DNA from 2 places in the Echinicola vietnamensis DSM 17526 genome. Region 2 is predicted to be linked to the other one. Evidence: riboswitches for the same ligand, from Rfam matches in the RefSeq annotation. Region 2 holds a riboswitch; the other holds the start of a gene.
The links. Region 2 has a riboswitch for cobalamin ahead of metE (5-methyltetrahydropteroyltriglutamate--homocysteine S-methyltransferase). Riboswitches for the same ligand answer to the same signal wherever they lie in the genome.

Region 1: linked by a shared signal. The riboswitch ahead of ECHVI_RS18260 (TonB-dependent receptor plug domain-containing protein) and the one ahead of metE (5-methyltetrahydropteroyltriglutamate--homocysteine S-methyltransferase) in region 2 are both predicted to bind cobalamin.

What each region holds. Positions count from the first base shown of each region.
Region 1 covers NC_019904.1:4,471,872-4,487,509, forward strand. The annotation lists gene ECHVI_RS18245 (RagB/SusD family nutrient uptake outer membrane protein) at 1-336, opposite strand, end outside; gene ECHVI_RS18250 (SusC/RagA family TonB-linked outer membrane protein) at 357-3,515, opposite strand; gene ECHVI_RS18255 (hybrid sensor histidine kinase/response regulator transcription factor) at 4,075-8,205, opposite strand; cobalamin riboswitch at 8,384-8,580, shown strand; gene ECHVI_RS18260 (TonB-dependent receptor plug domain-containing protein) at 8,764-10,671, shown strand; gene ECHVI_RS24115 (DUF5522 domain-containing protein) at 11,033-11,185, shown strand; gene ECHVI_RS18270 (bifunctional adenosylcobinamide kinase/adenosylcobinamide-phosphate guanylyltransferase) at 11,182-11,691, shown strand; gene ECHVI_RS18275 (Dph6-related ATP pyrophosphatase) at 11,844-12,575, shown strand; gene cobT (nicotinate-nucleotide--dimethylbenzimidazole phosphoribosyltransferase) at 12,575-13,624, shown strand; gene ECHVI_RS18285 (adenosylcobinamide-GDP ribazoletransferase) at 13,651-14,457, shown strand; gene cobC (alpha-ribazole phosphatase family protein) at 14,442-14,984, shown strand; gene ECHVI_RS18295 (ABC transporter ATP-binding protein) at 15,197-15,638, shown strand, end outside.
Region 2 covers NC_019904.1:3,031,886-3,047,523, forward strand. The annotation lists tRNA gene ECHVI_RS12460 (tRNA-Pro) at 1-61, opposite strand, end outside; gene ECHVI_RS12465 (aldo/keto reductase) at 1,008-1,964, opposite strand; gene ECHVI_RS23675 (hypothetical protein) at 2,018-2,176, opposite strand; cobalamin riboswitch at 2,181-2,376, shown strand; gene metE (5-methyltetrahydropteroyltriglutamate--homocysteine S-methyltransferase) at 2,582-4,909, shown strand; gene ECHVI_RS12475 (PAS domain-containing protein) at 5,058-5,450, shown strand; gene ECHVI_RS12480 (acyl-CoA thioesterase) at 5,447-5,839, shown strand; gene ECHVI_RS12485 (alkaline phosphatase PhoX) at 5,899-7,308, opposite strand; gene ECHVI_RS12490 (hypothetical protein) at 7,524-8,321, opposite strand; gene ECHVI_RS12495 (exonuclease domain-containing protein) at 8,949-10,322, opposite strand; gene ECHVI_RS12500 (DinB family protein) at 10,511-11,056, shown strand; gene bioB (biotin synthase BioB) at 11,194-12,171, shown strand; gene ECHVI_RS12510 (long-chain-fatty-acid--CoA ligase) at 12,224-13,903, opposite strand; gene ECHVI_RS12515 (hypothetical protein) at 14,325-15,527, shown strand; gene ECHVI_RS12520 (acyl-CoA thioesterase) at 15,638-15,638, opposite strand, start outside.

The DNA.
Region 1 (15,638 bases), 1.4 Mb from region 2:
CACGACATTGTAAAACGACCGCCACGAAGCACCATTTTCCGGGGTTTCACCGGTGGTATTGAAACGGACATTTTCCAGCTGATAAGAACCAGATGTGAGGATTCCTCCGCGGGCATCTCCAATACCATGGGAGGCTTTATCATTATAGGAAAACCATACAATATTGTATAACGGGGCCGTCCCGGCCAATACCTGCTCATCATTTTGATAGAAGTTGGCATCCACGATCGCATCCAGAGGTGGCCTGTCCAAAAACTCCTCTCCACAACTCCACAAGCCTGCAGTGAGGGTCAATCCTCCGACCAGCATCATTGCTTTTTGAATATATTTTTTCATGACTGTTCTCATTTTTTTATTTAGAAATCAATGCCCAAGCTGAAATTGTACATTCTGGTGGACGGATACCGTCCATAGTCGACTCCGATCAGCTGGTTGGCGGCATCCACATTATTGCCCACATAGGCACCCACTTCTGGATCATAGCCTTTGTACTTGGTCCAGGTAGCGAGGTTTTGCACGCCAAAAGACAGCCGTGCACCCCGTACGACATTTTGCCATCCCAAAAGGTTCTTGTCGAATTCATAGCTTAGGTTGATGTTCTTTAACCTTACATAGGAACCATCCTCCACAAACTTATCACTGATCCGTGTCCCGTTTCCATTGGGATCGGTGACGGTGATCCGTGGGATATCAGTGCCTGGGTTGGTCAAGTAGGGATTCCCTTCACTATCGGTTTCCACCTTGGCATAATCAAAGCTCTCCACCAATAGGTTTCTGCCCAAGTTGATGTTATTGGGGTTGGTATTATTGAACCGTGCATAGTTAAAGACATCTGCTCCAAGTGCTCCCAAGAGCAGTATATCCAACTTGAATCCTTTGTATTCAAAGGTCTGCGTGGTACCGAAAGTGAATTTTGGCCAAGGGTTGCCGATAAAGGTCTGATCTCGCTCGTCTATGATATTGTCTCCATTGAGGTCTCTGTACTTAATGTCCCCCACCCAGATATCATCTTCACCAATGGGTAACCTTTCGCCGTTGTTATCTGCTGGGATGGCACTTCCTTCAATGTCCTCCACAGATTGGAAAATCCCCTCATATTGATATCCGTAAAACAACCAAGGAGACTGGCCGATCACTGCCCGCTGGGTAAAGTCATTCATGTACCAAGCGGTACGATCGATAAAGGCCGACTCGGAATAAAACTTGGTCACTTCGGTCTTAAATCCTGAAAAGTTAAAGTTCGAACTCCACCTGAAGGATGTAGCCCGGTTATCGATATTGACCGTATTGATCGTAAAGGCATAGCCGCGGTTTTCTAAAGAGCCTATGTTTACGGTAGGCGTGCCGATACTGCCTTCTCCCTCTGTGCCCATGTACCAAGGCAGCGGATTGGGCAGCAAAAGGTTATCGGTCCTCTTCATGTAAAAGTCACCTTCCACCTGTACCCTGTTATTGAACATGTTCAGGTTAAAGCCCACGTTATAGGTTTGTGTTTCTTCCCAAGCCAATTCCGGGTTTCCATACCGCGTCACCAAAAATCCGCCACCCCACGGCGTGGGTACGCTGGGTGAGCTGAGGGGCGCATAGATGGCATTGGCGCTGCCTTGGTTACCGGTAAGTCCGGTTTCCAAGCGGATTTTCAATTCATCCACCACGGCCATTCCTGCCATAAAATCTTCTTCTGATACCCTCCAGGCAGCCGAAACGGAAGGGAAATAGCCCCAACGGTTTTCCGGGCCGAAGTTTGCAGAGCCATCAGCCCGCAAAGCTGCCAACACGATGTACTTGTCATCGTAAGTGTAATTGATCCTTCCCAAATAGGATTCCATGGCCCATTGGTTTTTGTTTCCGGCATTGGTGGCGCCCTGTGAGGACCCCAAGCCCAACACGGGAAGGTCATTGGAGGTAAAGTTTTGCCGGGAACCTTCTATGGACTCCCAGTTGGATTCTTGAGCCTCATGGGTAAACATCAAGGTCAGGTCATGCTTATCAGCAAAGGTCTTGTTATAGGTCAAGGTCTGCGACCAGTTCCAGTAAAAGCTATTTTCCGCTTTGCTGGTCAGTTCGTTCACGTCATTGGTCACCGACCCAAGCGTATACGTAGGGGTCCAGAAATGGCCGTTGGCATAATTGATATTTCCGTTCAGCTGAGTCGTAAACCTCAGCCCCTCCATGATGTCGATGCCCACGTTTAACCCACCAAGAGCCTGTCTGCGTTTATAAGTCCTATCCAGTAAATTGGCGAGGGCAATGGGGTTTGGCGGGGTAAATTGCAAACTACTCCCATTCAAAGGATCTGCACCGCCCCAGCTGCCGTCTGGATTTTGCACGGGGATATTGGGAGCCATTTGGATGGCGTAGTTGATCACATCACTGCTGCCCGTGGCAAGCTGCTCGTCTGTTTCATTCAAGGCCAGGTTGACGCCGATATTTAACCAATCCCGCACTTCGTTGTCCAGGTTTAACCTCATCGAATACCGTTCAAAGCCAGAACCAATCGCCACGCCGTCTTGGTTAAAGTATTCTCCGGAAAGGTAGTACTTCGTGCTTTCGTTGCCCCCACTTAAGCTTAGCGTATGTTTGTTGAGGGCGGCGGTTTTGTAAAGCGCATCCTGCCAATCCGTACCTTCGCCAAGTAGCGATGGATCCAAAAATGCTGCCGGAGGATCTCCACCTGTCAGGTCACGGATGGTATTGGTCATCTCTGCATATTGCTGCAGGTTCATCACGGCCAAATTATCTGGTTTGTCCTGCAAACTGTACAGGTACGAATAATTGATATTGGTTTGGCCTTCTTTCCCCCTTTTTGTGGTGATCAGCACCACCCCATTGGTACCACGCGAACCGTAGATGGCCGTGGCAGACGGGCCTTGTAAAATTTCCATGGATTCAATATCACTGGGATTCAAGCCTGCCAATGGGTTAGTACCCGAAGTAGGCCCATACGAGACGGTATTGGGCTGGATTTGCACACCATCGATCACGTAGAGTGGCTCATTTGTACCGCCAATGGAATTAATCCCTCGGATATTTACAGAAAGCCCCCCGCCGGGAGCACCCGTGTTCTTGGTCACGTATACCCCCGCTGCTCGCCCTTGAATGGCCTGCTCAATGGTGGTATTCACCGTTTTTTCGATGTCTTCTGAAGTCACCGTCACATGTGCACTGGACATATCAGATTTTTTCATGGTTCCGTAGCCGACGACCACGAACTCCTCCAGGTTGGAGATGTCTTCCTCCAACTGGATATTGATAACACTCTGATTGCCGATGGACATTTCTTGCGGTTTATAGCCGATAAAGGAGTAAACCAACACATTGTCTGCATCAGCGGTGATGGTGTAGTTTCCCTCCAAGTCAGTGGTGACCCCTTTGGTGGTCCCTTTGATAATGATGCTGACCCCGGGAATGGCTTCTCCATCCGAGGCGGCACTTACCGTACCCGTCACCGTGACTTGGGCATAGGTGATTCCTGCTATCAACAACAGAAACCCTAAGAGTAAGCATTTTTTCATAGTTATTGAGGTTTATTGATTAGGTTAATTGACACGAAAAAAGCACTTCCACCAGTCTCAACAACTCATGGAAGTCCTTTTCCAACAGGTTTAGGTGATGGATAGTAAAAGGCTATCATTGCCGCTAAAATAGCTCCGTAAAAAAAGCCATTGGCACGAGGGCTGTACCCGAGGTGGCGGGAAAGCAAACAATCCTAAGCGTGACGTATAATTTTCGAGCATCCAAAAAGGATCTCTTGGCTTTAAGGTAATCAATGTATCGATCATGATGGGTTTAGGTTAATTTCCTAAACTAATGTAGGGTTTATAAAAAATTTAAAGGGTTGCAAAATGTTTATTTGAAGGGGCACAAATGTTAACAGGCGGTAAAATGTCCTTATAAGCTGTTAAAACCACTTTTAATCGATCCTAAACCATAAAAACAACTCCTTTTTTGGAATGCTATACTCCAAAAAAATGTACTTTGGCCACCAGACCGGTCGTGTAACAATCTGATTTACCCCGTAAAAGACGCTCCCATCCTACTGGTTTCCCTTTGTTTTAAAGAGGCCATTTTGGTTTAGGTTTCCTTTTGTGCTGCCGCCAATTTTTGCTGGGCATACACCGAAGGAATGACCTGATACTCTGCCTTAAAATGCTTGGTGAAATATTTGGCATTATTATACCCGACTTCATAGGCCACCTCCGCCACGGTCAATTGGCTTTCTCCCAACAACTGGCAAGCACGTTCCAAGCGGATCATCCGAATAAACTCCAATGGTTTTTTGCCCGTTAGGGAAGTAAGTTTTTTATAAAGGTGCACCCGGCTCATGGCCAGTTCGCTGCTGAGCATTTCCACGGAAAGTTCAGGATTATCGATATTATCCTCCACCACTTTCACCGCTTTTTGGATCAACCGATCATCCAATGACTCCAGTTTCACCTCACTGGTGATGACCCCGATACGTTTTTTGAATCGCTCTTGGAGAAGGCTCCGCTCTTCCAAGAGGTTTCTGATCCGCAGCAGGAGGAGGTCGACGTTAAAAGGTTTCGTGATGTAGTGATTTGCCCCACTGTCAAGTCCTTCCAGTTGCTTTTCTTCGGATGATTTGGCCGTCAGGAGGATCACAGGGATATGGGAGGTTCGTAAATCTTTCTTCAGCAACTGACAGAGCTCCACGCCGTTCATCTTGGGCATCATCACATCACTGATCACCATATCCGGAATCTGCTCAAAAGCAATTTCACTCCCTTGCTGGCCATCCAAAGCGGTCAACACGTTATATTCCTCCACCAAGCAGGATTTCAAATAGTGAACGAAATCTTCATTGTCCTCCACCAATAACACGGTCTTCTTCTCAGACCTATCCGCTGTTTCCTGATCAAGTTCCGGATCGGTCGAGACGTGTTCCATCGGGACGATTTCTTCCACCGGAATCCTTACCGTAAACGTACTCCCCCGCCCAAGTTCACTTTCTAACAGCACTTCCCCTCTGTGCAGGCGCGCAAACTCCTGTACAATGGACAGGCCTATGCCACTTCCTTGGTTCAGGCTATCACTGTTTTCATCCCCTACAAAATAGCGCTCAAAAATCCGTTGTTGGTCTTCCTTTCCGATGCCCACTCCCGTATCCTGAACACTGATCGACAGGACTCCTTTTTCCTTTCCGGGCAGTGGCTTCTCATAATGGGCCGCCACATGGATCTCTCCACCCCGATAGGTGAATTTAAAGGCATTGGAAAGCAGGTTAAAGAGTATTTTTTCCAATTTATCCACATCAAAATACGTAAACAACTGCGCTCTATTGGTATGAAAATCCAAGGCAATGTGTTTCTTTTCGGACAAGTCCTCAAACGACCGCGTGGTCTCACGCAAGAAACCGATGACATCTCCCTCCACGGGTGATAAATCAATGCCTTCCGTTTCAATTTTGCGAATATCCAACAATTGATTGATCAGGTTCATCAGCCGCTTGGCATTCCGCTGGATGGTCAGGTAATGGCTGCGCGTTTGCGGAGAATCGGTGGACTTCAGCAGCTTTTCCACCGGAGCCAAAATCAGGGTCAAGGGGGTCCTGAATTCATGACTCACATTCGTGAAAAATTTGGTTTTCATCCTGTCCAACTCCTGCATCCGCTTGGCTTCCTCTTTGTCCTGGGCGATCTGCAGCCGATCCTTTTCCCTGGCGATGATCTCCCGCTGGATGGCAATGACCACCAAGGCTACCAAAATAAAATAGATCAAAAAGGCCAAAGGCGTCTTCCAAAACGGTGCCAGCACTTCAATGTTCAGCAACTGTGCCTTTTCAGCCCAAATTCCATCGTTATTGGCAGCCTTTACCTTGAAGGTATAGTTTCCGGGGTCCAGGTTGGTATAGGTGGCTTTGGTAACACCATCTTCCACTTCCACCCAGTCGTTGTCAAAGCCTTCCATTTTATAGCGGTACCGGTTTTTGTCCGAGTGGATAAAATTCAAGGCTGCGAATTCAATGGAAAATACATTTTCATTATGCTTTAAGGTCAGCTTTTCGGTTTGATTGATGTTTTTTTCTAGCAGCACCCGACCGGAAACCTTTTCCCCTATATCTACTGCTTTATTAAACAACTGAAAATCGGTGAGGACAATTTTTGGACTTTCCTGGTTTACTTTCATTTTTTCAGGATAAAAAATATTATAGCCGTTGGCTCCGCCAAAGACCAATTCTCCTTGAGAAGTTTTCAGGGCGGAATTTTCATTGAAAAAATTTCCCTGAAGGCCGTCCCCCACTCCAAAATTGCGAAAGCTAAGAACCAGGGAGTCAGGTTGATTTCTATTCACCGAAACTTCGCTCAGCCCGTTGGTAGTGCTGAGCCAGAGGTGGTACTGATCATCTTCCAGGATCTTGACGATATGATCCGAAGGAAGTCCATCGGTAGCATTAAAATTATAAAATCGCTCATTTTCCGCATCAAAATAGCTGAGTCCTTGGGTCGTGGCCACCCACATGATTCCCTTGCTATCCCTGAAAATGTCCATGATATTATTGCCCACCAAGGTGCTTTGGTCGCCCAAAACTTGCTGGTAAAACGTTGCTGCACCGGTTTGAAAATTGATCACATCGATTCCGTTGCCACCACCTATCCATAGGTTTCCCTCAAGGTCCTCCTGAAGGGAAGAGATGTAATCACAGTGTACAGGAATCGTTGATTCATTGGCCTTGAAGTGGATAAAACCATCCGTCTCAGGATCATAAAGATCCAAGCCATTCCGCAAGGTCCCGGCCCAAACATTCCCCTGTTGGTCCTCATAGAGCTCCCAAACACTCTCCCCAGCCAGACTGCGTGGATCATTGGCATTGGGCCAATAGTTCTTAAACTGCTTTCCATCATACTTGCTGAGCCCGTTCAGGTACGTTCCTATCCAAAGCACCCCCTGACTGTCCATCATCAGGTCCACAATGATATCTCCGGCCAGGCTATTTTCATTTCCTGCCTCATGCCTGAACGAGGTGTATCGCTGCCTTTCCCGGTCGTAATACAGCAGTCCCCTGCCATTGGTGCCTATGTAAAAATTACCTTTTTCATCCTCGACAAAACAGTTGATGTCATTGTAGGGCAGGGAATGCTGAGCGGTCAACGAGTGCTTTACATGGGGAAAACGAATCAGTTTTTCATTGTACAGGTTAATGCCATTTTTAAAAGTACCTACCCAAATAATGCCGGAACGGTCTTTCATCAAGGCATACACACTGTTGTGCGCCAAGCTGTGGGGATTTTCAGCATCGTGCTGCAGATAACTGACACGCATGTCGGTTTTGTCCACGATATTGATTCCACCATGATCCGTACCTATCCATATTTCCCCACTTTTGTTTTCTACAATGCCCCGAACTTGATTGTTGTTTAAGGTAATCTTCTTGGAATCGGTATCGAAATGATGTAACCGATCGACATAGCTGTCATAATAAAAAAGGCCTTCCCCATTTTCATACAAATAAATCCAAGCATCATCTTCCTGATCAATGAAAATTTCAAAATCATCGGTATAGTTGACCTTCTTTTGGGCAAACAGTTCGATCCGCCGGTTGACCTTAAGGGTTTTTCCGTCAAGAATGTCCACCGCGCCGTTAGAATAAACCAACCATACCTCACCTTGACTGGTTTCATCCACCGCCGACAAATACTGGTAACTGATGCTTTCAATGTCCCCGGACACATGCTGAAGGTAAATGGTTTCGCCAGATGTGGGGTCATAAATACTGATCCCTTGATTGGGGTGTCCAAACCAAAACCGGCCTTGCCGATCTTCATACACCAAACTGACTATATCACTTAATAAGTGGTATTTCGCAACATATGGGCCGAGCGAAGTGCTAAATGTTTCGGTTTTGGCATCATATACCTCCACCAAATTGTTCCGGTTCAACAGCCATAACTGGCCTTCTGGCCCCGGCATGATTTTGCGGATACTGTTTTCTGTGAGTGAGGTGGTATCATTTGGGCGGTTTCGAAACACCCGAAATTCCTTTCCATCATAACGGTTTAGCCCGGAGTTCGTCCCCATCCAGATAAAGCCTTCTTTGTCTTGGTATATGGCCGTGACACTATTATTGGAAAGGCCGTCTTCCACCGTAAAGGTGCCAAATAGGTAATCTCCCTTCTGTGCAAAGGCATCAGAAAGGCCAAGCAATAGAAAACAAACGTACAGCAAAGGAGTAAAAGAACACTTCATCTGGCTATTGGGGTCATTGGGTATTGCCAATATAGCGTAAACTTTACGTCAAATCAACTAATTTGACAAGAGCTGATAAGACACTATCATTTATAATTCATCCATTTACCGGGATCATCCGATCAAGGTACCCCAGTTGAAAATCACCTTACCTTGCAACTTCTCCGTAAAAAGCCCTATCTTTGCGGCAGTTTTTGGTACCTACTCGCCTTATTGGTGAATGGTTTAATAGGGAATCCGGTGAAAATCCGGAACTGTACCCGCAGCTGTAAGCTCCCAAAAGCAACTGGTATCCAAGCCACTGTCCGCCAATGCGGGTGGGAAGGCGCCAGGTGTGGAGCAAGTCAGAAGACCTGCCAACTACTGCAATATTCAGAGCTTTCGGGTGAAAGGCTATGAAACCACGGGTGGTGCAAGCACCTTGCGACCTTCACCAATGGTTCCTTGCTGAAAAGGTCTTGGCCATTTCAGTATGAAATTGTCCTTAGCGCTGGGGACATTTTTACAGTTTTACCAGAAAGTTCATAGTGTCCAATTATTAATCCTTTTAAACACGCTATGAACAAGCACATCTTTACGTTCAACAAAAAACGGGGATTTCTCCCCCTTCTCCTTGCTGGTGTTACCTTTTGGCATGCCAATGCACAGGCTCAAGAAGCCCGTAACCTCGACGAAGTGGTCGTTACCGGTACCAAATTCGAACTTCCTGAAGAAAAATCCGGGAAGACCATCTACAAACTCGACCAAGCCGATATCGAGCGGAATGCCGGAAAAACCATCACCGACTTATTAAATGAAGTTCCCGGTATCCAGATCGATGGGAATTTCAGTGCTCCCGGCACCAACATCAGCTATTTTGTACGCGGAGCCAGTAGCAAAAACACGCTCATCCTCATTGACGGCACGCCCATCAATGATCCCTCCTTGGCAGACGCCACCTATGATTTAAGGCTACTTCCACTGGATCAGGTCGAATCCATTGAAGTACTCAGAGGGGGACTCAGTACACTTTATGGCACAGGAGCTTCTGCTGCCGTGATCAATATCAAATTGAAGTCGGGCAATCAAAACAAAACGTTTGGCGGTTCTGCTGATTTCAGCGGAGGGTCATTTAACACCTATCGCGGCAACCTCAGTCTCAACGGCCAATCAGACCGATTTAACTACCTGGTTTCAGGAAGCTTATATCACTCTCAAGGTTTCTCTGCTGCAGCCGACACGGTGCCGGATGTGGAATTTGGTAGAGATGGCATCGACCGAAAAGACTTGATGGTCAAAATGGGCTATCAGTTTTCAGACCGGTTCAGCCTTGGTTTTCTATCCGGCTATGACGCCATGAAAGCAGACTACGATGGTGGCCCTTTCTTGGATGCCCAAAACCTCCAAACCAGCAATCAACTCCGCTTTGGATTGACGCCTACCTATACCTATTCCAAAGGAGCGATCAAGCTTAAGTCGGTGTATAACATCAGTGAAAGGGAATTTATCAGTAGTTTCCCCTCCATATATGAGGGCAGAAACCTACAGCTGGACCTCACCCAAGAACATCAACTGCTGGAAGGCCTTAAAGGACTTTGGGGCGTAAACCTCCAACAGCTCTCTTACGAGCAGCCGGGAGAGATCGTCTTTGAGGACAACCAATTCACCCTTGTTGATCCTTATGCTTCCTTTTTTTATGATGCACCAAGTGGCTTTAACATCCACGTCGGAGCCAGGGTCAATACCCATACAAACTACGATGCCAAATTCATTTATAATGTAAACCCAAGCTATCTGTTTGACATTTCTGAAACGGTTTCGGCAAAAATACTGGCTTCAGTGGCGACCTCCTATGTCACCCCTACGCTCTATCAGCTCAATTCTCCGGACTATGGAAACAGCCTGCTGAATCCTGAGGAATCCCTAAATTATGAACAAGGCATTTCCTTTTATATAGGCAATCAATTCACCTTCAATTTGGTGCATTTCACCAGAGACGAATCCAGCCCGATTGAATTTGTTTCCCTATTTGATGAAAACGGGGGATATATTGGCGGAGAATACCAAAACACCACTGACCAAAGAAGAGTAGAGGGTTTTGAAGCGGATTTCTCTTGGTTGGTCAATCAATATTTTAGCATGACGGCCAATTTTGCCCATGTCAGTACAGACAAACCCGAAACCTTCTATCGGGTACCTGGCAGCAAATGGGGCATGGCTTTCAATGCCAATCCAGCAGAAAACACCCAAGTTTCCTTGAAATACAATTACACCAGCAGTCGTACCGTCTATGATTATGGTGTAGGTGGAGCCTTTGACCTGGACAGCTATGGATTGGTGGATCTATTTGTGCAGCAAAGATTGCTAAATGATAAATTGAACGTCTATGGCGGGGTCAATAATCTTTTGGATGAAGATTTTAATGCCATCTATGGCTATACCACCAGAGGCCGTAACTTTAGCATTGGGGCGCGGTATCAATTTTGAGTCCGCAGCAGCACTCAGTCAGGTATTGGGGCGCTGCCCCAGCCTGGCTGGGTGCTGCCGGTTTCCATCCTGCGCATAAAGGATGAAATCAGAAAAGCTCAAAAGAAGCCTGCCTCATGTGAAGTCAGGGTGATCCATCTATTACGAAGAAAGAAAAATGATCAAAGAAAAGCGCTGCCCAAATTGCCAAAAAGCTTTTGCCTGCACAACGGAATGTTGGTGCAGTGCTTTTCCTCCTATTGTGCCGATAGGTGAACAGGGTGATTGCCTTTGTCCAAGCTGCTTAAAGTCCGCCATAAAAGCTCGGATTTCCAGTTGGATGACAGCACTAACGCCCCAAAAAATCAAAACCATTCAAACCATGGGAAAACCCTCGTCCTTGATCGAGGGAATTGATTACACCATCAATGATCAGGGGCTCTTCGTATTTTCAGGTTGGTACTTGCTCAGACAAGGGAAATGCTGCGGCAATGGGTGTCAAAATTGTCCTTACCATAAACTCAAAGAGAAATGATCCATTACATCACAGGCGGTGAACGCTCAGGAAAAAGCCGCTATGCCCAGCAATTGGCTGAAAGCCTTACGAGGGCTCCCATTTATTTGGCCACTTCCAGGATTTGGGACCAAGACTTCCAGCAACGCGTGGACAGGCACCAAGCGGATCGCGATGAACGCTGGACCACCATGGAGGTGGAAAAGCACATTGGACAGGTAGATGTGGCCCAAAAAGTAGTGGTCATGGATTGTGTGACCCTCTGGCTTACCAACTGGTATGGCGATGCTAAAGGTGACATCACCAGCTGTCTGAAGGATTGCAAAGCAGAATTGGCCCAGTTATTTGCCTCCGCCCAACAGGGCACCTTGATCGTCATCTCGAACGAAATCGGCATGGGACTCCATGCCCAAACGGAAACGGGCCGAAAGTTTACCGAACTACAAGGCTGGATAAATCAATACATTGCCCAAAGGGCGGATAAGGCGGTTTTTATGGTCAGTGGCCTACCCCTCAACCTAAAATAACTCCTTGGGAATATCAAGTTTGGATTACGAAGGAAATGGTATATTGTATGTAGAAAAGGAGTATTGGGCGCTAAAGCAAACAAGGCAAACACCCAGCAGGAAATGGTCAAACCACTAAAAACAGTATCCTCAAATTTATACCCTTAACGAAAATGATCAAAAGTGTATTCAACTGGAGCGGCGGGAAAGACAGTGCATTGGCGCTGCATCATGTGCTGAAAGATGATTCAATCACTGTAGACAGCCTTTTGACTACCATCAACGGTCATCACCAACGGATTTCCATGCATGGCGTACGAAGGGAATTGCTTCACGCACAGGCCAAGTCCATAGGGATTCCCTTGGATGAACTGCTACTCCCGGAGATGCCCAGTATGGACACCTATAACCTGCTTATGGGCGAAAAGATGGACGCCTTCAAACGGGCCGGCATTACAGAAAGCATCTTTGGGGATATTTTCTTAGAGGACCTCAAACAATACCGGGAAGAAAAACTTGCTCAGAAAGGCCTTAAGGCACGCTTTCCACTATGGAAAAGAGACACCTCTGAGCTTATTCGGGAATTTTTGGATTTAGGGTTTAAAACGGTAGTCGTCTGTATCAAAGACACGGTAGTTCCCGAGGAATTTTTGGGCAGGGTCATTGACTTGGATTTTATCAAAGACCTGCCTTCGGCCATCGATCCGTGCGGAGAAAACGGAGAGTTTCATACGTTTGTGTTTGATGGTCCCATTTTCACTTCAGCCATTCCCTTTACCTTTGGCGAAAAAGTCTTGCGCCGTTACGAGGCTCCGAAAGACCAAAAAGACAGCTGTTATTCCGATACCCAAGAACAGCCTAAAGCCGTGGGTTTTCACTTTCAGGACCTAAAACTGGACCAATAATGATGACATTTTGCATTCCTGAACTAAACCGATCACTCGAAGGGTCGTTGAAGCAAAAAATCGACCTTAAGACCAAGCCCATCGGAGCGCTTGGGGACTTGGAAAGTCTTGCGCTTCGCATTGGCTTGATCCAGCAATCGCTCAGTCCATCGCTAAACAATCCCCATATCCTGGTATTTGCTGGGGATCACGGGATCGCCAAGGAAAACCTGGTCAACCCCTATCCCCAAGAAGTTACCTACCAAATGGTCATGAACTTCCTAGAGGGAGGTGCTGCCATCAATGTTTTTGCCAGGCAACACCAGTTGGCGCTAGAAGTCATCGATGCTGGGGTCAACCACGATTTTGGTGATCAACCCCATTTGATCCATGCCAAAATAGCCAAAGGCACGGCCAATTACCTGAACGGTCCTGCCATGACCCTAGCGCAATGCCAACAGGCCATGCAAAAAGGAGCCGAGCTGGTGGACCAGGTGTATCAGCGCAACTGCAACGTGATTGGCTTCGGGGAAATGGGCATTAGCAACACCTCTTCTGCGGCATTGATCATGCATACGATAATGGGGCTGCCACTGGAAGATTGTGTCGGGAAGGGCACTGGTGCTAACAACTCCCTACAAAAAACGAAACTTCAAACGCTGGACAAAGTTATTCATCAACATAATCGAATCGATAAGAAAAATCCAATTCAAATTTTAAGTACCTTTGGTGGCTTTGAAATTGCCCAGCTTTGTGGGGCCATGTTGCAGGCTGCCAGCAGAGGAATGATCATTTTGGTGGACGGCTTCATTACATCGGCGGCTTTGCTGATTGCTGAAGCCATCGATGCCCATGTCCTGTCTTACTGCATATTTACCCATTGCTCTGATGAAAAGGGGCACGCCGCCATGCTAGATCATTTCAAAGCCATACCATTGCTCCAACTGGGCATGAGACTTGGCGAAGGATCTGGAGCAGCCTTGGCCTACCCTATCGTGGCATCGGCATGTGCCTTTCTAAATGAAATGGCCAGTTTTGACAGCGCGGGGGTAAGCAAAGAGAACCAATAACCTAAAGATTTTTATCTTTATAAATTATGAGGAGAGAATTACAGGCCTTTTTTACAGCTTTGATGTTTTATACGCGGATACCGTGTCCCTCGTGGGTTGACCATTCTGAAGAATACCTTCGAATCTCCAGAAAGTACTTTCCTTTAATCGGCTGGATTATCGGGGGCAGTTCGGCGCTGATATTGTTACTATTATATCCACTATTACCCATCACCATTGTCCTATTTTTGTCCATTGCGGTAAGTATTATTTTGACCGGTGCATTTCATGAAGACGGTTTTGCTGACACCATGGATGGTTTTGGTGGCGGATGGACCAAGGAGAAGATCTTGGCCATCATGAAGGACAGCAGGCTGGGCACTTTCGGAGCGATAGGGCTTATGTTAATCCTCGCGATAAAATTTTTGGCCATATTGGAATTGGTCAAAAACATTCAAGAAAGCAGTTATTCCTTCGAGTTTCAGCAACGTATTCTTGCCTGCTTCGTCTCAGGACATTCCGTCAGCCGCTTTGTAGCGTTGACGTTTTTCAAAACCCACCAATATGCTAAGTTAAACGATACAATTGGCAGTAAGTCCAAACCCATTGCCAAGGGGGACTTCCCCACATTGGACCTGTTCGTTGCATCTGTTTTCGGCTTTTTGCCCATGGCACTTTTTCAGCATTATGCGGTATTCCTGGCCATTATCCCCTGTTTTATAGCCAAATGGTGGATGGGCCGATGGTTCAATAAATGGATTGGCGGTTATACGGGCGATTGCTTGGGAGCTGTACAGCAAGTGACCGAGGTTATTTTCTATTTGAGTCTGCTCATCATATGGAAATTCGCTTGATTCGCCATACCAGGCCAGCCATTCCCAAAGGGATTTGCTATGGCCAGACGGACCTGTTACCGGCTGACAGCTTCTTGGAAGAAGTGAGCACCATCAAAGCGCAGCTCGTCGATGCCCCCTCTCCCATGGCTATTTTCACCAGTCCCCTCCTTCGCTGTTCCCGTTTAGCGGAGGCATTGTTCCCTCACCATGCCATCACGGCGGATCCACGCTTGATGGAATTGGACTTTGGCCAATGGGAGATGAAAGCTTGGGAGGAGATTCCCTCTGCTGAAATCACCCCTTGGATGGAAGATTTTGTCCGCATCCCCTGCACTGGCGGAGAAAGCTACCAACAGCTGTATGATCGCTGTGTGGATTTCATCGTCGCGCTGCGCAAACAACAGCTCAAAAATGTCACCATCATCACCCATGCCGGCCCCATCCGCGCCATCCATGCCCATTTTAATGATATCGCCCTTAAAGACTCCTTTTCACTGAAAGTGGAGTATGGGGAGGTTTTAAAATTGGAGGATTGGAAGGTTTGAAGGTTTGGAAGGTTGGAAGGTTTGAAGGTTTGAAGGTTGGGTGATTCCTGCTCGTTTGTAACGAGGGGGGTTGAACAGGGCATGTGTAATGCCCCTACATAAACAAAGATTTCCCATTCCCCTTACAACTTTCTCTCCCAACTACTTGGTATTCAAAAAATAAAATCATTTCTTTACTGTCATAATACACTATGACACTAAAACAGTAAACCATGATTTTGTTAAACCAAATGAGTTTTGCTTATCGTAAGCAGGCTCCACTTTTCGATCAAATGGACTGGAAAGTCCAGCCTGGTCAGGTCATTGGACTCCTTGGGAAAAACGGTGCCGGGAAATCCACCTTGATGAGGCTTTTAGCAGGATTGCTGCAACCTACATCCGGTGACATCCAGATCAATGGATATCGCCCCTTTGGTCGCTCTCCCCTTTTCTTGCAAGAGTTGATTTTACTACCTGAGGAGAATTTTCTACCAGAAAAAAACACCATGCAGCGGTACATAGGCTCACTAGCACCTTTTTATCCCCGCTTCGACAGAGAAAAGATGAACCAGTTGCAAAGGGATTTTGACTTGCCCTATGATCAGAAGCTCGGGAACATGTCCTTTGGCCAAAGGAAGAAATTCTTGATTGCTTTTGCCATTTCTTCGGGCTGCA
Region 2 (15,638 bases):
ATTCGAACCCACGACCCCTTGCACCCCATGCAAGTACGCTACCGGGCTGCGCTACACTCCGATTAACATTGGCCAGTTTAAAGAGCAGGCCGCTACTCTATAAGATATGTTTCGAACCCACGAACCTCCCGACCACAGTCGGGATACGCTACCGGGCTGCGCTACACTCCGATTAACATTGGCCAGTTTAAAGAGCAAGCCGCCACTCTATAAGATATGTTTCGAACCCACGAACCTCCCGACCACAGTCGGGATACGCTACCGGGCTGCGCTACACTCCGATTAACATTGGCCAGTTTAAAGAGCAGGCCGCCACTCTATAAGATATGTTTCGAACCCACGAACCTCCCAACCACAGTCGGGATACGCTACCGGGCTGCGCTACACTCCGATTAACATTGGCCAGTTTAAAGAGCAGGCCGCTACTCTATAAGATATGTTTCGAACCCACGAACCTCCCGACCACAGTCGGGATAAGCTACACTCCGATTAACATTGGCCAGTTTAAAGAGCAAGCCGCCACTCTATAAGATATGTTTCGAACCCACGAACCTCCCGACCACAGTCGGGATACGCTACCGGGCTGCGCTACACTCCGATTAACATTGGCCAGTTTAAAGAGCAGGCCGCTACTCTATAAGATATGTTTCGAACCCACGAACCTCCCGACCACAGTCGGGATACGCTACCGGGCTGCGCTACACTCCGATTAACATTGGCCAGTTTAAAGAGCAGGCCGCTACTCTATAAGATATGTTTCGAACCCACGAACCTCCCGACCACAGTCGGGATACGCTACCGGGCTGCGCTACACTCCGAATATCTATGGCGAAACTAACAAGACGGCCATATGCTTCATAAGTTAATGGTCAAGTCGTCAACAACACTTCCTAACCTCAGTGGAGATGATGCTGTTCAGTTCCTTGCCAAAAATACCCCCTTTGTGGTATAAGGTGCTGCAAAGAAAATAGAATTTTTCACGATTTCAAAAAAAATCTTCCGCAATTCTAGTTCCATTTCAGGAGGGAGCGCTCGTCCCAGTAACCAGTGCTGTCTACACTCAATGCGGAGAGTTTGTCCAGTTCAGTAGTGGTAAGTTTGAAGGTGGATGCTTTCAGGTTGGCTGTGAGTTGGGGAATGCTGCTGGCGCCACTTAAAACATATGCTGGGCCAATCTTATCCATGCAAAAGCGAAGAGCTATGGCATCTATGCCCACCTGATATTTATCCGCCAAGCTTGAGAGATAGCTGTATGTTGGCTTGTAATGAGGGTAATGGTCATTGGGGAAGATCCTGCCATTGGCCATGGCTTCCTTGATCAAAACCTTTACGCCATTCTTTTGGGCGTACTTGAGGAGAGCGCAAGTGGCTTGTTCCAAGACATTAAACGTTACTTGGAATGTATCGAATAAAGGAGTGTCGTCTATCGCAATGTCCATGGCCTTCTCCAAGACTTCTTGCTGTGCTGGGCCGCTGGAACTGAGGCCGATCTGTACTCCTGTGGTACGCTTGATTGCAGCTAGTTTTTCCAGAACCTTACTGTTCTCTAGGACACCTGATGCCAAAGTAGCAGAATGGATATGGTAAACTCCAAGTGCGGGACATAATTTTTGTGAATAGCTCCACTGTTCTTCCAGCTTTTCCAAGCTGTGTTCCTTTACCTCATGCTTACCGTCATAACCCAATTCCCAATTGGCTGTATAAGTATAACCCCATTTGGATCCGAAAATTACATCTGGGTGCTGCCTCTTTTGGTGCCATTTTAGGAGAAAAGTTTCACCCTTTCCATAAGAGGCGGCAGTGTCAAAATACCTGACCCCTAGCCGGTAAGCTTCGTCCAATACCCTCAGCGTTTCCCGGTAAAATGCTTCTTCTGATTTGTCCCGCTGGTCAGTAGGGTTGATGTTGATGTATTCAGGTCGGCCAAGTGCGGCCATTCCCAGTCCAATTTGAGTAGAATTCATCAATAAACAATTTTACAATTACATTTCTAATCTACAAAAAACAGAGATCAAAACTAAGCCGTATCAAATTGTTCAAAGACGATAAATGGCTCGATAAAAAACTGATAATAGCGATTTTGTCTGGAGATAAGCACGGAGGGAGGTTCTGCAAAAATTATTTCTGCACCAAATTCAATTCTTATTCCTATATTTGCAGCCAAAGTTCTTTTCATATTTACTTCTAAAACCAATATAGGTCGCCGACTACGGTCGGGGATAATAGGGAACCGTGTGAAAATCACGGGCTGTCGCGCAACTGTGAGTGACCTAAAAGTTCTTGCCCTTGGTTGTCCACTGTTCTGATTGTTTTCAGGATGGGAAGGACGGCAAGAATGTCATGAGCCAGGAGACCTGCCTGTATTGACCTGTTCATCCATATGGACAGGGGTGACAATGCTTTCGCGATTTGAAGCTACTGTCAGGTATTCACGCTTTTCCTTTCTTCTCTGGGATTACTATGCCCAAGGGAAAAGTATGTTTATTTTTCAGTTATTTCTTACCCTTATCATTTCGAAAGCATTGTGAAGTGTGGCGAAGGGCTTTTGACGATTTATTTATCACGTTAAAAGTTTTAAACTATGCTAACGCAAAATCTTGGCTACCCGCGAATTGGTAGCAAAAGACAACTAAAAAAAGCCTGTGAGGCTTACTGGGCTGGGAAAATCCCGCTAAATGACCTTCAAAAAGCAGCCGCTGAGATCCGGGAAACCAACTGGAAACTGCAGCAGCAGGCTGGATTGGACCTTATTCCTTCCAATGACTTCTCGTTTTATGACCAGGTGTTGGATATGGCTTTTACGGTCGGTGCCATTCCTGGCCGTTATCATGAGATCCTTACCGAACTCAAAAAGCCGGAGCTGGACCTCTACTTTGCCATGGCCAGGGGCTACCAAAAGGATGGGCTGGACATCATCGCAATGGAAATGACCAAATGGTTTGATACCAATTACCATTACATTGTGCCGGAGTTTACCAAAGACCAACAGTTCAAACTTTTTTCCACTAAAGTGCTCGATGAGTTTAAAGAGGCCAAGCGTCTGGGAATCCACACAAAACCTGTGCTACTGGGACCGGTTTCCTTTTTGCTTTTGGGCAAAGAAAAGGAGGCGGGATTTCACCGAATAGACCTGTTAAAGGCCTTGCTACCGGTATATATTGACCTTTTGAAAAAGTTAGAATCATTGCACGCCGATTGGGTGCAGCTGGATGAGCCGTTTTTGGTCATGGACCTGAAGGATGAGGAAAAAGCTGCTGTAAGATGGGCTTATCAAGAAATCAAAAAAGCCGTTCCAGGAATTAAAACGCTCTTGACTACCTATTTTGGAGCCTTGGATGATAATTTGACGTTGGCTGCAGGATTACCAATTTGTGGACTCCATGTAGATTTGGTCAGGAATCCGGAGCAGTTGGAAGCTGTATTGGAAAAAGTACCTGCAAACATGAGTTTGTCACTCGGTCTGGTGGACGGAAGGAATATTTGGAAAAATGACTATCAGGCTTCATTGGAATTAATAAATAAAGCTCGGGCTGCTAAGCAAGATGAGCGGCTATTGATCGGGCCGAGCTGTTCGCTCCTTCATAGTCCATGTGATCTGGAGGAGGAATCAAACGAGCATACGTTAAGTGCAGAATTGAAGGATTGGTTGGCTTTTGCCCGTCAAAAAACAACTGAAATTACAGCCCTCAAGGTGATTGTGGAGGATGCTGGATCTGCTAAGTCCAAGGCGCTGCTGGAAGAAAACCAAGCCTCAATCGCCAAGAAGCGTACGTCAGAACGTATTCATAAACCGGCAGTTCGGAAAGCTGTTGAAGGGCTTACTCCCAACCACAGCCAACGAAAAAGTGCCTTTGCAAGTCGCAAGACCATACAGGCAGAAAAGCTTTACCTGCCTGATTTTCCTACCACCACCATTGGCTCTTTCCCGCAGACGAAGGAAGTACGGCAATGGCGTTCTCAACTGAAAAAAGAGGTATTGACTGAAAATCAATACGTCGACAATATCAAAGCGGCCACTCAGGAAGCCATTCGCTGGCAAGAAGAGGTGGGCTTGGATGTGCTGGTGCATGGTGAGTTTGAGCGAAATGACATGGTGGAGTATTTTGGTGAAAAGCTGGAAGGCTTTGCCTTTACCCAGTATGGCTGGGTGCAAAGCTATGGATCACGCTGCGTGAAGCCTCCCATCATTTATGGAGATGTGTCACGGCCAAAACCGATGACGCTGTTTTGGACCACATTTGCCCAATCCCTCACGGATAAGCCAGTAAAAGGAATGCTGACAGGGCCGGTTACTATCTTACAGTGGTCTTTTGTAAGGAATGACCAATCCCGGAAAGCTACCTGTCAACAAATCGCCTTGGCCATCCGTGAAGAGGTAAAGGATTTGGAAAAATCGGGCATCCAAATCATCCAAATTGATGAGCCGGCTTTGCGGGAAGGGCTACCTTTGCGCCATGCCGAATGGAATGATTACTTGCAATGGGCGGTGGAATGTTTCAGGATTTCCGCTTCAGCAGTGGAAGATTCCACTCAGATTCACACGCACATGTGTTATTCTGAGTTTAACGATATCATTGAGCATATAGCAGCCATGGATGCAGATGTCATTACCATTGAGTGCTCTCGTTCACAAATGGAATTGCTGGATGCATTTGCGCAGTTTAACTATCCCAATGACATTGGTCCGGGCGTGTATGATATCCATTCACCTAGAGTACCCGCCTCTGAAGAAATGGTGACACTGATGCAAAAGGCCCAGGCAGTGGTGCCGTATCGGCAATTGTGGGTAAACCCAGACTGTGGACTGAAGACCCGCGGATGGGAGGAGACCAAAGAAGCCCTTGGGCGTATGGTAGAGGCTGCCAGAAAGCTTAGAGCAGCAATTACTTCAAATGTTACAGTGTCTTAAACAATTATCCATCCGGGCAGTTTTATGACTGTCCGGATGAATTTATCGTATTATGAATCATAGCAAAAAGCAGCCTTTTCCATTTCGTGCTCCTTTGAGGTGTTGGGATGTTTTTGCCAGTAGTTTTTTAATTGGGAAAAGCGCTGAAATGGAATTTAGAGACCATCAGGTGCTCACCTATTTTAAAAAGAGGTTTGGGTGGCGGTCATTTCCCGACCTGAAGTCCCATGCTTATGAGACCATCGTATTGACTGATGCTCGTAAACGAATCCTATGGGTGAATGCTGGGTTTAAAAAGATGACTGGGTACACTCCTCATGAGGCCATTGGCAAGAAGCCTGTATTTTTACAGGGACCTTTGACCTCGTCCATGGCACTGGTACGATTCAAGGAAAAGTTGAAGGAGGAAAAACCCTTTAAATCTACGCTTCTCAATTATAAAAAAGACCAAACTACCTATTTATGTGCCATTCATGTGTTTCCTTTGCAGGATAAGAAAGGAAATACCACACATATTTTGGCACTTGAAAAAGAAGCATGAACAAACTTGAAGAGAAAATTAAGAACGCTGAGACAAGGGTTTTTAAAGCCGTATTCCCCAATACGGTAAACCATTATGATACACTTTTTGGTGGTACAGCCATGCACATGATGGACGAAGTGGCTTTTATTGCAGCCACCAGGTTTAGTCGTCAGCGCATGGTAACCGTAAGCAGTGATAAAATCGATTTTACCGTTCCCATTCCCGCAGGAACCATTGTTGAGTTAGTAGCGCATATAGCACATATTGGCAATACCAGCCTTAAGGTGCAGGTGGATATATTCATCGAAAAAATGTATGAAGAGGGGAGGGAAAAGGCCATCAGCGGCACCTTTACCCTTGTCGCCATTGACGATCAAAAAAGGCCAACTGCTATTATGAAGGATTAAGAAAAGGTCATTCCCCAACTGGAAATGACCTTTTAAGGAGAATAATTGCTTGAGGCAAATTAAGCTCTTTGCCCCCAAGGACCTGTGATGGCCAGGGTAAGGCCTGCTCCTTGGATATTGACAAAGTAGGTGCTGCCGTCTGGAGAAAATACCCCACCGGCAAATTCTGTTCTGAAGCCTACATTTTCGGCAAGTTTATAGTATTCTCCCTTTGGGGTGATCCCCACCACAAAGGGGTGCTTATCATCCTCACAGAGTAATAAGTCTCCCCAAGGGGCGATGGCTACGTTATCGCAGCTTTTGAGGATTTCCTTATCATTGGGCTCTGCAAAGAGTTCTAAGGTGCCTGGTGCGGCACTTTCGTCGGCTTTGCCTTCATGGGCCCCGGGCGTGTAGCGGAATACTTGTCCTGCTGAGATTTCTCCTCCATTGGTACAGGCAAAGAACAATTCCCCATCTCCAAACCATATGCCTTCTCCTCTGGCAAAACAGGCCGCTCCCTGCTCAAATCCCCGGTGTCGCAGGTCATCGTCAGGTGCGTCGATATCTTCAAGGTCAATCCACGTCACCTTGTAGGGATGGTTTTTTTGAAATTTAGGAACTTCTAGGTCACTCCAGTTTCTGGTGTCACGGCTGTTTTCACCTGTAATGGCCAAGGCTTGAAGTTTCCCCCCATTGTAAAGTTTCCCCGGTTCGTTTGGGATAAAGCGGTAAAAGAGGCCATCGCCTCTGTCTTCTGTCAGGTAAACGATGCTTGTTTTGGGATCCACAGCCACTGCTTCGTGGTTAAACCGTCCCATTTCTTTGATGGGGATGGCTTTGTTGAGCTTTTTGTCGGCAGCGGCATTGACTTCAAATACATAGCCGTGGTTCAAGTCCAAGCGCCCATCGTATGATCCTGGGGTAACGGTGGATTCTTCACAGGTCAACCAACTGTTCCATGGGGTGATGCCGCCTGCACAGTTACGGACTGTTCCGGCAAGGCTTAGGAATTCATCTTCCACCTCTTGGGTTTTGGGATTATAGACCAAGGTGGTGGTTCCGCCTAATCCGGGCAATTGGCCCTTGCCTGTTTCGTAAAGCAAATCTGCCGATATGTTTTTAAAGAGTTCATTGTCCTTTCCAAAGGCTCCTTTTTCCAAATCGTCGGGACTGATTTCATGGTTTCTCACGATCAGTACCCTGCTGTTTTCGCCTTTAAATGTCCCCATGCCGTCAGGGTTACCAGGGGTGAGCAGCCCATCGCTCATCTTTTGACCTATTTTTGAAATGACCTTGTATGAAAATCCCTTGGGCAGGTTGAGAATTCCTGCTGGATCAGGCAAGAGGGCTCCATAGCCTGCTTTTGCATGGGCAGCGCCGGCAAAGGCATTGGGTTGGACAAATTGGTACAAGCCCATAAAACCTACTGTGGCAATGCCGGATTTTTTTAGAAAACTCCTTCTGGTTGTTTTTGATAATTGTCTCATATAATTGTTTTAAACTTTTAATCTACGGCTATCATTTGACTGTGGTGTTAAGCAGATATTGTCATAAGGTTACCTTTTTCAATGATGTTTGAAAGTGAAGGTGTCCATAGCTATCCTTCTGATTTTGACTATAGGTAATACTTGCCCGCGGGATTTTAGGCCATAAAAAAAACCTGGCTTTTGAAGCCAGGTTGTCATTTTGTACGAGAGCTGCACTAGCGAATGGCTTTGATCAAGGTCGCCATGTATACCCATTTTTGGTCCCTCGAACTGAGCCCTTCTTCCATGGCCACCAACTGCTCCTCAGTAGCTTCCATGTCTTCATATTCCATGGAGTTGAAGAATTGCATGTAGTTGTCATAGAAATTGAGGGTCATGTGGGTGTATTCCGCTTCACTGCCCATGGGAACGGCTGTGCGGAGAAATTTCCAACTACCCATCATGTTGGCTTCTACTTTCTTCTGATGGAAGGGCTGGTAAAGGTCCTCTTCCACATGTTCGTATTCATTGAACTGTCCTTCTGTGGCTTTCATCAGGTCAAATGACGCCAATACTCCCGGATCCATCTGGAAATTGTCTTCCGTTTGAGCCACTACGGTCATATAGGCCCTCATGGCCAAGTCTCGGTTCTTTTTGGTCTTGTCCACTGCCTCGGCAATTTCCGATTCTTTCATTTTTCCATCATAGGCCCTTTCGGCATAATTGAGGAAGTTATCATCCGTCATGCCGTTCATCATTTTTACGGGATCATTGTAATAGGTAATGGTGACGTACTGGAATCCGCCTTGATCCGGCCCAGACTGTAGTGACCAAAGGTCCCAGCCTTGGATATCACCTTGTTTGACGGCCTGTTCATAGATTTTTTCCAAAAAATCCTTGTTCTCTGAGTAGTCAACCATTTGGTTTGAAGACACCTTGATGAATTCTATGACTAGGTATTGGTGGCTTTCCTGCGCTGCTGCGCTGCGGTACATGAAGGTGAAAATTAGGACGAAATAAAACAACTTTTTCATATCGTAGGTATTTTGGGTTCTCAGAACAATTTCTTTAATCTCTTACTATTAAGATAATCATTTATTTGGTGTTTGAGAAAAAAAATGGTTTTTTTTGTGTTAAAATTTTATAATAAAGTGTTTGGTGTTGAAAATATTCTGATATATCAAAATTTATTCGGTTTTATTACGTTATTTAAAACAAACCTTTCAAAAACAGTTTAATGTGATAAGAGCTTTCGCCTATTATTTTGCTTGCAAAACCCGGTTTGGGTGTTGGGTTGATGTCGCTACAGGCACTTCACTTCTCCCTGCGGCTGAAAAAGGTTTTAGCGGGAATTGGTGTCAGATCAAATGTTGACTAATCCGCATTTGTAATGTGGATTGCTGAACATGGCATTTTTAATGCCTCTATATCACCATTTAATTATTGCCACGAAGACACGAAGGCCCAAAGTTTTTTGAGGAATTGGTATGTAACTAATCCGCATTTGTAACGCGGATTGTTGAACATGGTATTTGTAATGCCCCTAATCACCAATTATTTATTGCCATGAAGACACGAAGGCACTATGGTTTTGGGCGTGTTGGTGCTTCTTTTGATTATCTTTCGCGGAAGTGTTCACTAATGCTTTACCAAATAAAAAGTCATGAGGGAAGCACCACTACTTTTTTCATAAGGTTTTTGCTTAGGTATTGGGCGAGGATAGAGGACGTGTCGCCGACGGGTTTTACCATTTCCAGTTGGTCGATTACTGCTTCATCCGTATCGAATTCAGCTTCGCTATCGATAAAGCCATAGGCCTTTAGGACGCCATCCTCAAAATAGATGGCGGCTTGTTCGTTTGGGTGACGGCCTTTTTCACGAATCAGCAGGCGGCTTTTTTCACGTTGGATTTCCTGTAACCAATCTTCTACCCGTGTATTATACGAGGAGGGTTCCTCTTCTCCACAGCAAGCCCCTAGGCATGCCCCGGCCTGATGGTCAAAGCAGGCAGAAGCTGATTTTTGAACTCCGCAAAGTTTAGCGCATAGCTGATGCTTTTCGATCTTTTCCAGCAGGTATGACCAAGCTTCATGATGCGAATGAAAGGCCAAAAGAGGTTTGGTGAAGCGGTTGATCTTGGCTACTTGGAAGCGCTCGAAGCCTTGACCATCTTGGTACCTGTAAATTCCCCAAGGCGCATTTTTTGCTTTTTGGGCGCGGTTGTATTTTGGCCAGTGTTGCTTGATCTCCAGTGCTTCCACCAGCAGGGCAAGGAATTCGCTGCCGGTCAATTGGAAACTGACATCATAAATGGCTGACTTCATGCCTTGCTTGCCTTTTCCTGCTCCCGAAAAATGCCCCTTGAAGCGATGACGGATATTGAGGGCTTTGCCGACGTAAATTACTTTTCCATTGGCGTCATGAAAGTAGTAGACCCCAATACTTTCGGGCAGGGATAAAAATTGTTCCTTGGTAATATTGGGCGGTAAAAATGCTTCTCCCGAGTTTCTTTTGAGTAATTGCTCCACTATGCCCTCTTGGTCTGCAAGTAACAGTTTGGTAAACAGTTCAGCAGTGGCCTCCGCATCACCAAAGGCGCGGTGACGAGATTTAATTTCAATGTTTTTATGCTCACATATGCGGCCAAGGCTATAGGATCTCAGGCCCGGAAAGATTTTTCTGCTCAACCTGACCGTGCAAAGCTTCGGACGGTCAAAAGATTTTCCGATCCGTTCAAATTCCGATCGGATAAACTGATAGTCGAAGTTCACATTGTGCGCTACGAATATTTTGTCTTCCAGAAAGGCGTAGAGCTCATCTGCGATATCTTCGAAGTAAGGCGCTCCTTCCACCATGGATTGATCGATGCCGGTCAGTCCTGTAATGAAACCGGGGATTTCACAGTCTGGGTTGATCAAGGTTTGAAAGGAATCCAGGATTTGGCTGCCGTTGTGGGCCACAGCCGCCACTTCGGTAATGCGGTGCCTTTTTCCATAACCTCCTGTCGTCTCAATATCTACAATGGCATATATCATGTTCAGGCCCTCTGGGATTGAATGGTTTCTTTAAAGGTGAGATGTGCTTGCCCACGGCAATAACCGACAAATTAAATTTACGGTTCAATTTTAATGAATTGTCAATCATTATAGCGAATTTTGACTTAAAATGTCCCAAAATATTAACTGGGCCCGGGCCGAAAGGTTTCAAGGTCACTTATTCCAAGATGATAGAAAAAATAGAGCACTGGCAAAGCAGCCTCGCCACGACCACCGCTGACTTTAAGCGTGCCTTTGAGCACCTTGATCGGGAAGCGCTGTACCAAAAACCTCAAGCAGGTACGTGGAGCATTGCAGAAAATATCCAGCACCTTATGGTGATCAATAGCAGCTATTTCCCGATTTTTAAGCAAGTGGAGGAGGGAAGTTACCAGAAGCCGTTTATCGGGAATTTCGGTTTTTTGACCAAGGCCATTGGCAATATGATCTTGAAATCCGTTGATCCTGAAAACCCCAAGAAAATCAATACCATTCCTGTTTGGAAGCCGGAGAAGTATGAGGAAAAGGAGCAGGAGAAGTTGCTTGAGGCATTTGAAGCCCATCAACAAGAGTTTTCAGACTGGATTGTACGGCTGAAGCCAGCGCTGGAAAAAGGGCAGGTGATCCATTCACCGGCCAATCGCTTGATCGCCTATCCTTTGGAGATGGCCATGGATATCATTACCACCCATGAAAAACGGCATTTGGCGCAAGCCAAGCGGGTATTGAAATAACAGCTGGTAGAAGGAAACCGTCTGTTCATCAGTGGTGTAGCGTTACTGACCACTTTTAAACTTTGGAAATGTACGGTATCCTTGTTTAATTATTATAATTTTAACGATTATTTAGTTTTCAATCAAATCATAATTTGATGACTGAAATTAGAAACAACTGGACAAGAGAAGAAATTAAAGAGATCTTTGATAGCCCTATCATGGAACTCATGTATAAGGCGGCAACTGTACACCGGGAATTTCATGATCCTCAGGAAGTACAAGTATGTACGCTGCTTTCCGTAAAAACAGGGGGGTGTCCCGAGGACTGTGCTTATTGCCCGCAGGCTGCCCGGTATCATACCGATGTGAAAGTACATAAACTCCTTGATGTGGAGGAAGTGATCAATAAGGCAACTGATGCCAAGGCAGCGGGCAGTACCCGTTTCTGTATGGGAGCGGCTTGGCGCGAAGTGCGTGACAACAGGGATTTTGACAAGGTGCTGGATATGGTGAAAGGGGTGAACAATATGGGAATGGAAGTATGCTGCACGTTAGGCATGCTCTCGGAAGAGCAGGCCAAAAAGCTGAAAGATGCCGGGCTATATGCTTATAACCATAACCTTGACACCAGTGAAGATCATTATAATGAGATCATCACCACGAGAAATTACGATGACAGGTTAGATACATTGGACAATGTCCGTAAGGCAGATATCTCAGTTTGCTCAGGCGGGATCATTGGTCTTGGTGAAAACTTGGATGATCGTGTGGGGATGCTGCACACCCTGGCGACTTTGCCCTCACATCCTGAATCTGTTCCTGTAAATGCATTGGTTCCGGTGGAAGGAACGCCACTGGAAAAGCAGGAGCGTGTGTCGGTTTGGGAAATGGTCAGAATGATCGCCACCGCAAGGATTATCATGCCAAAGTCAATGGTGAGGCTGTCTGCTGGACGGGTAAGAATGAATACCGAAGAGCAGGCCTTGTGCTTCATGGCCGGGGCAAATTCCATTTTTGCTGGCGATAAGTTGTTGACCACGCCAAATCCGGAAGAAGACATGGATAAAAAACTCTTCCAAACCCTAGACCTTAAGCCTAGAAAGGCCTTTAAGGATCAGGAAGTAGGTGTTTAAAAGAAAAGGGTTGTCTCTGGAATCAGCTGATTCCAGAGACAACCCTCTCTATTTATGCTGATTTTTTTATGTGATCTTCCTTAATGATCCTTCTCAAAATCTTGCCCACATTTGATTTGGGCAGTTCATCCACAAAGTAAACCTCTCTGGGGACTTTGTAATTGGTAAGGCTTTCCCTACAGTGTTTGATGATTTCTGAAGCGGTGACTGAAGGATCATTGGCCACCACATAGGCAATGACTTTTTCGGTGGAATGTTCGTCCGGCATGCCGATAACCCCCACTTCCATGACCTTATCATGGGTGGCGATAGCGTCTTCCACCTCATTAGGGTACACGTTGAACCCGGATACCAAAATCATTTCTTTTTTGCGGTCGACGATTTTGATAAATCCATCGTTGGTGATGATGCCAATATCTCCCGTCTTGAGCCATTCTCCGAGCATCACGTCATTGGTTTCTTTAGGCTTGTTCCAGTAGCCTTTCATGACTTGAGGTCCTTTGATACACAGTTCGCCTTTTTCCCCATTGGGCAGTTCGTTTCCTTCATCATCGATGATTTTCACTTCGGTATTGGGCAGGGGCAGACCGATGGTGCCGATCCGCTCAGTGCCATCGATGGGATTGCAGCAAGCCACGGGGGAGGTTTCGGTGAGCCCATAGCCTTCGGCCAAAGGGGTTCCCGTGACCGCGTTCCATTTTTCAGCCACATATTTTTGGACAGCCATCCCACCGCCAACAGAGATTTTCAGGTAACTAAAATCCAGGTTTCTGAATGATTCTTGGTTTAAGAGACCGTTAAACAGGGTGTTTACCCCTGTGATGACACTGAATTTATGTTTGCGAAGGTCTTTACAAAACGCTTTCATGTCCCGGGGGTTGGTGATCAGGAGGTTGTGAGCACCGATCTTCAGCATGGCCAGGCAGTTTACCGTCAAGGCAAAAATATGGTACATGGGGAGGGCAGTGATGACCAGTTCCTCTCCTTCTTTCAGCTTGGGCCTCATCCAAGCTGAAATTTGCTGCATGTTGGCAATGATGTTTCCATGGGTAAGCGCAGCTCCTTTGGAGACACCTGTTGTGCCGCCGGTGTACTGCAGGTAAGCCGTATCGTTTAAGTCAAGTGTCACCGGTTGTAGGTCAAGGTGACTGCCGATGTCAAGAGCATCGTTAAATTTAACGGCATTCGGCAAATTATAAGCGGGGACCATCTTTTTGATGTATTTGACCACCAAGTTTACAATGCCTCCCTTGAGTCCTCCCAGCATGTCGCCGATTTCGGTGAGGATAATGTGCTTTACGTCTAGTCTGGGCAGTATTTCTTCCAAGTTGCTGGCAAAGTTGGCGACGATGACAACTGCTGAAATATCCGCGTCCTTAAATTGATGCTCCATTTCATGAGGCGTATACAGCGGATTGGTGTTTACCACTATCAAGCCCGCCCGCAACGCACCAAACATGGCTACGGGGTATTGCAGCAAATTGGGCATCTGGATCGCAATTCGATCTCCCTTTTTGAGTTTGAGTTCGTTTTGAAGGTAGGATGCAAAGTCCTTGGATAGCCGGTCGACTTCATGGAAACTGATTTTTTTGCCCATGCATTCATACGCGACGGCTTCTCCATATTTCTGCACGCTTTCTTCAAATAGTCCCACCACACTGGAGTAGGCTTCTACATCTACTTCTTGAGGAACTGATTTAGGATAAAACTTAAACCAAGGAAAATCTTTCATTGTTATCTATTTTGGGTTTTAGCGCGTTTTGTATGCAATTGATATGCAAGAATAATATAGTTCATTTCGGTGTGATTTAAAAGGGCCTTTACTCGTCAAGACTGATTTGGCGAAAACTCCCTAGTAAAAATATCATTTCCCTTTTTCTGGGACAATGAAAAGGTGAACTAAATATTCTTTTATTAAAAGGATACGGAAACCAAAACGTGGAGGTTAAGCCAACTGGATAACATAGGGCTTGAGGAGGCCGGCTGGATATCATAAGGCTATAACGATTTGGCGTTATTTTGCTGTGACCAATAAAATTTTATCAAGCATTTCATCTTTAGTATTATTTTTGAGAAAAAATTATTTAGGCAAATCACCATTATCATTTCAAGTATGGCACAAAATTGGTGCGACGGGATGAAAATAGCTATTTATGAGACGTAATATTTACCTATTGACAATTATGATCCTGCTTAGCGGGATCCAGGCCTTTGGTCAGACAGACAGCATAAAGGTTTCTTTGGAGCAATCATTAAAACAAAGCCTTTTAAAAAGCATCCAGGTGAAAACCGACTCCATGGATGATCAGCTGGGGACCAAGCTTACCGACCTGGATGAGCGAATACAGATGCTCGATAAATCCTTGAGCCAGACCAGCAGTGAAGCCCAAAAGATCGAAAAGCTCATCGAGCGGGTCAAGCTGATCGAGGATTTTCAGCAGGCTGAAAAGGATGCAGAACTGAACATTTATCAAGGAAATTACCAGTCTGCCATCATTAATTTGGTGTCCATGGAGCGGGAACTGCGGCCCCTTATCCTTTTTAGTGCCGCCAGAGATTTTTTCCAGACCTTAAACGCCATCGGCAATCCTACACAGTATCCCGGGTTTAATAATTGGTACAAAGGTTTTCAAGCCTATGTGGAGGAAAACAAAAAGGATAACCCATCCCTTTCTGTAGTGTCCAACCTGGTCAGCCTCACAGGAGACCTGTCCGCGGGCACACCGATATTTGGCACCTTCAGTCAAGCGCTGTTCATGGGCATGTCCAATTATATCGACAATCTGGGGAAAAGGGACAAAAAGCTCAAAGAGCAAAGCCAGCAAATGTTTGAGTTGGTGGCGGAATTGGGCCAATACACCAATGATAAAAACCTGATCGAAACAGAGTGGGAGGCAATTGATACCGAATTAGAGGAACTAAAGGAATTATATGCACAGAATTTGGACAAAAACCTCAAAATCCTGGGCATTGATAAGAAAGAATTTGAACGCAGGTACAGCAACGAAAATGACGCCAATCAGCGGTACGAATACCTAAACGAACTTACAAATATCATTGCCAACCGCGTAAGAACGGAGCGGGAAGTCAATGCCAAAAACTGGAAAAACACTTTTTACAATGAAATGGCCGAAATCCAATCCCTGAAAATCCGTTTTGGGGGAATTACCTTCCGGATCAGTGAAAATATCAGTAAGTACAACGGCCTGATCGACAAGTATAAAGAGGCAAAGCACATCGGGCCTAGAATGAGTGATTTAGAGACGAAGCTCAACAGTCTAAAAAGTGCCTTTGATACAGCCTTTAATCCCTTGGAGTATATCAATGCGGCCAATAAAATGTATAAAGTGGATTGATGGAGGCTCTAAGGTGTGATCATTGCAAGAACGAGGGTGATTGACACTTTTTTCCACATGAGAATATCACTAAAAGCCAAGGACGGGGAATTCCCCGTCCTTGGCTTTTTT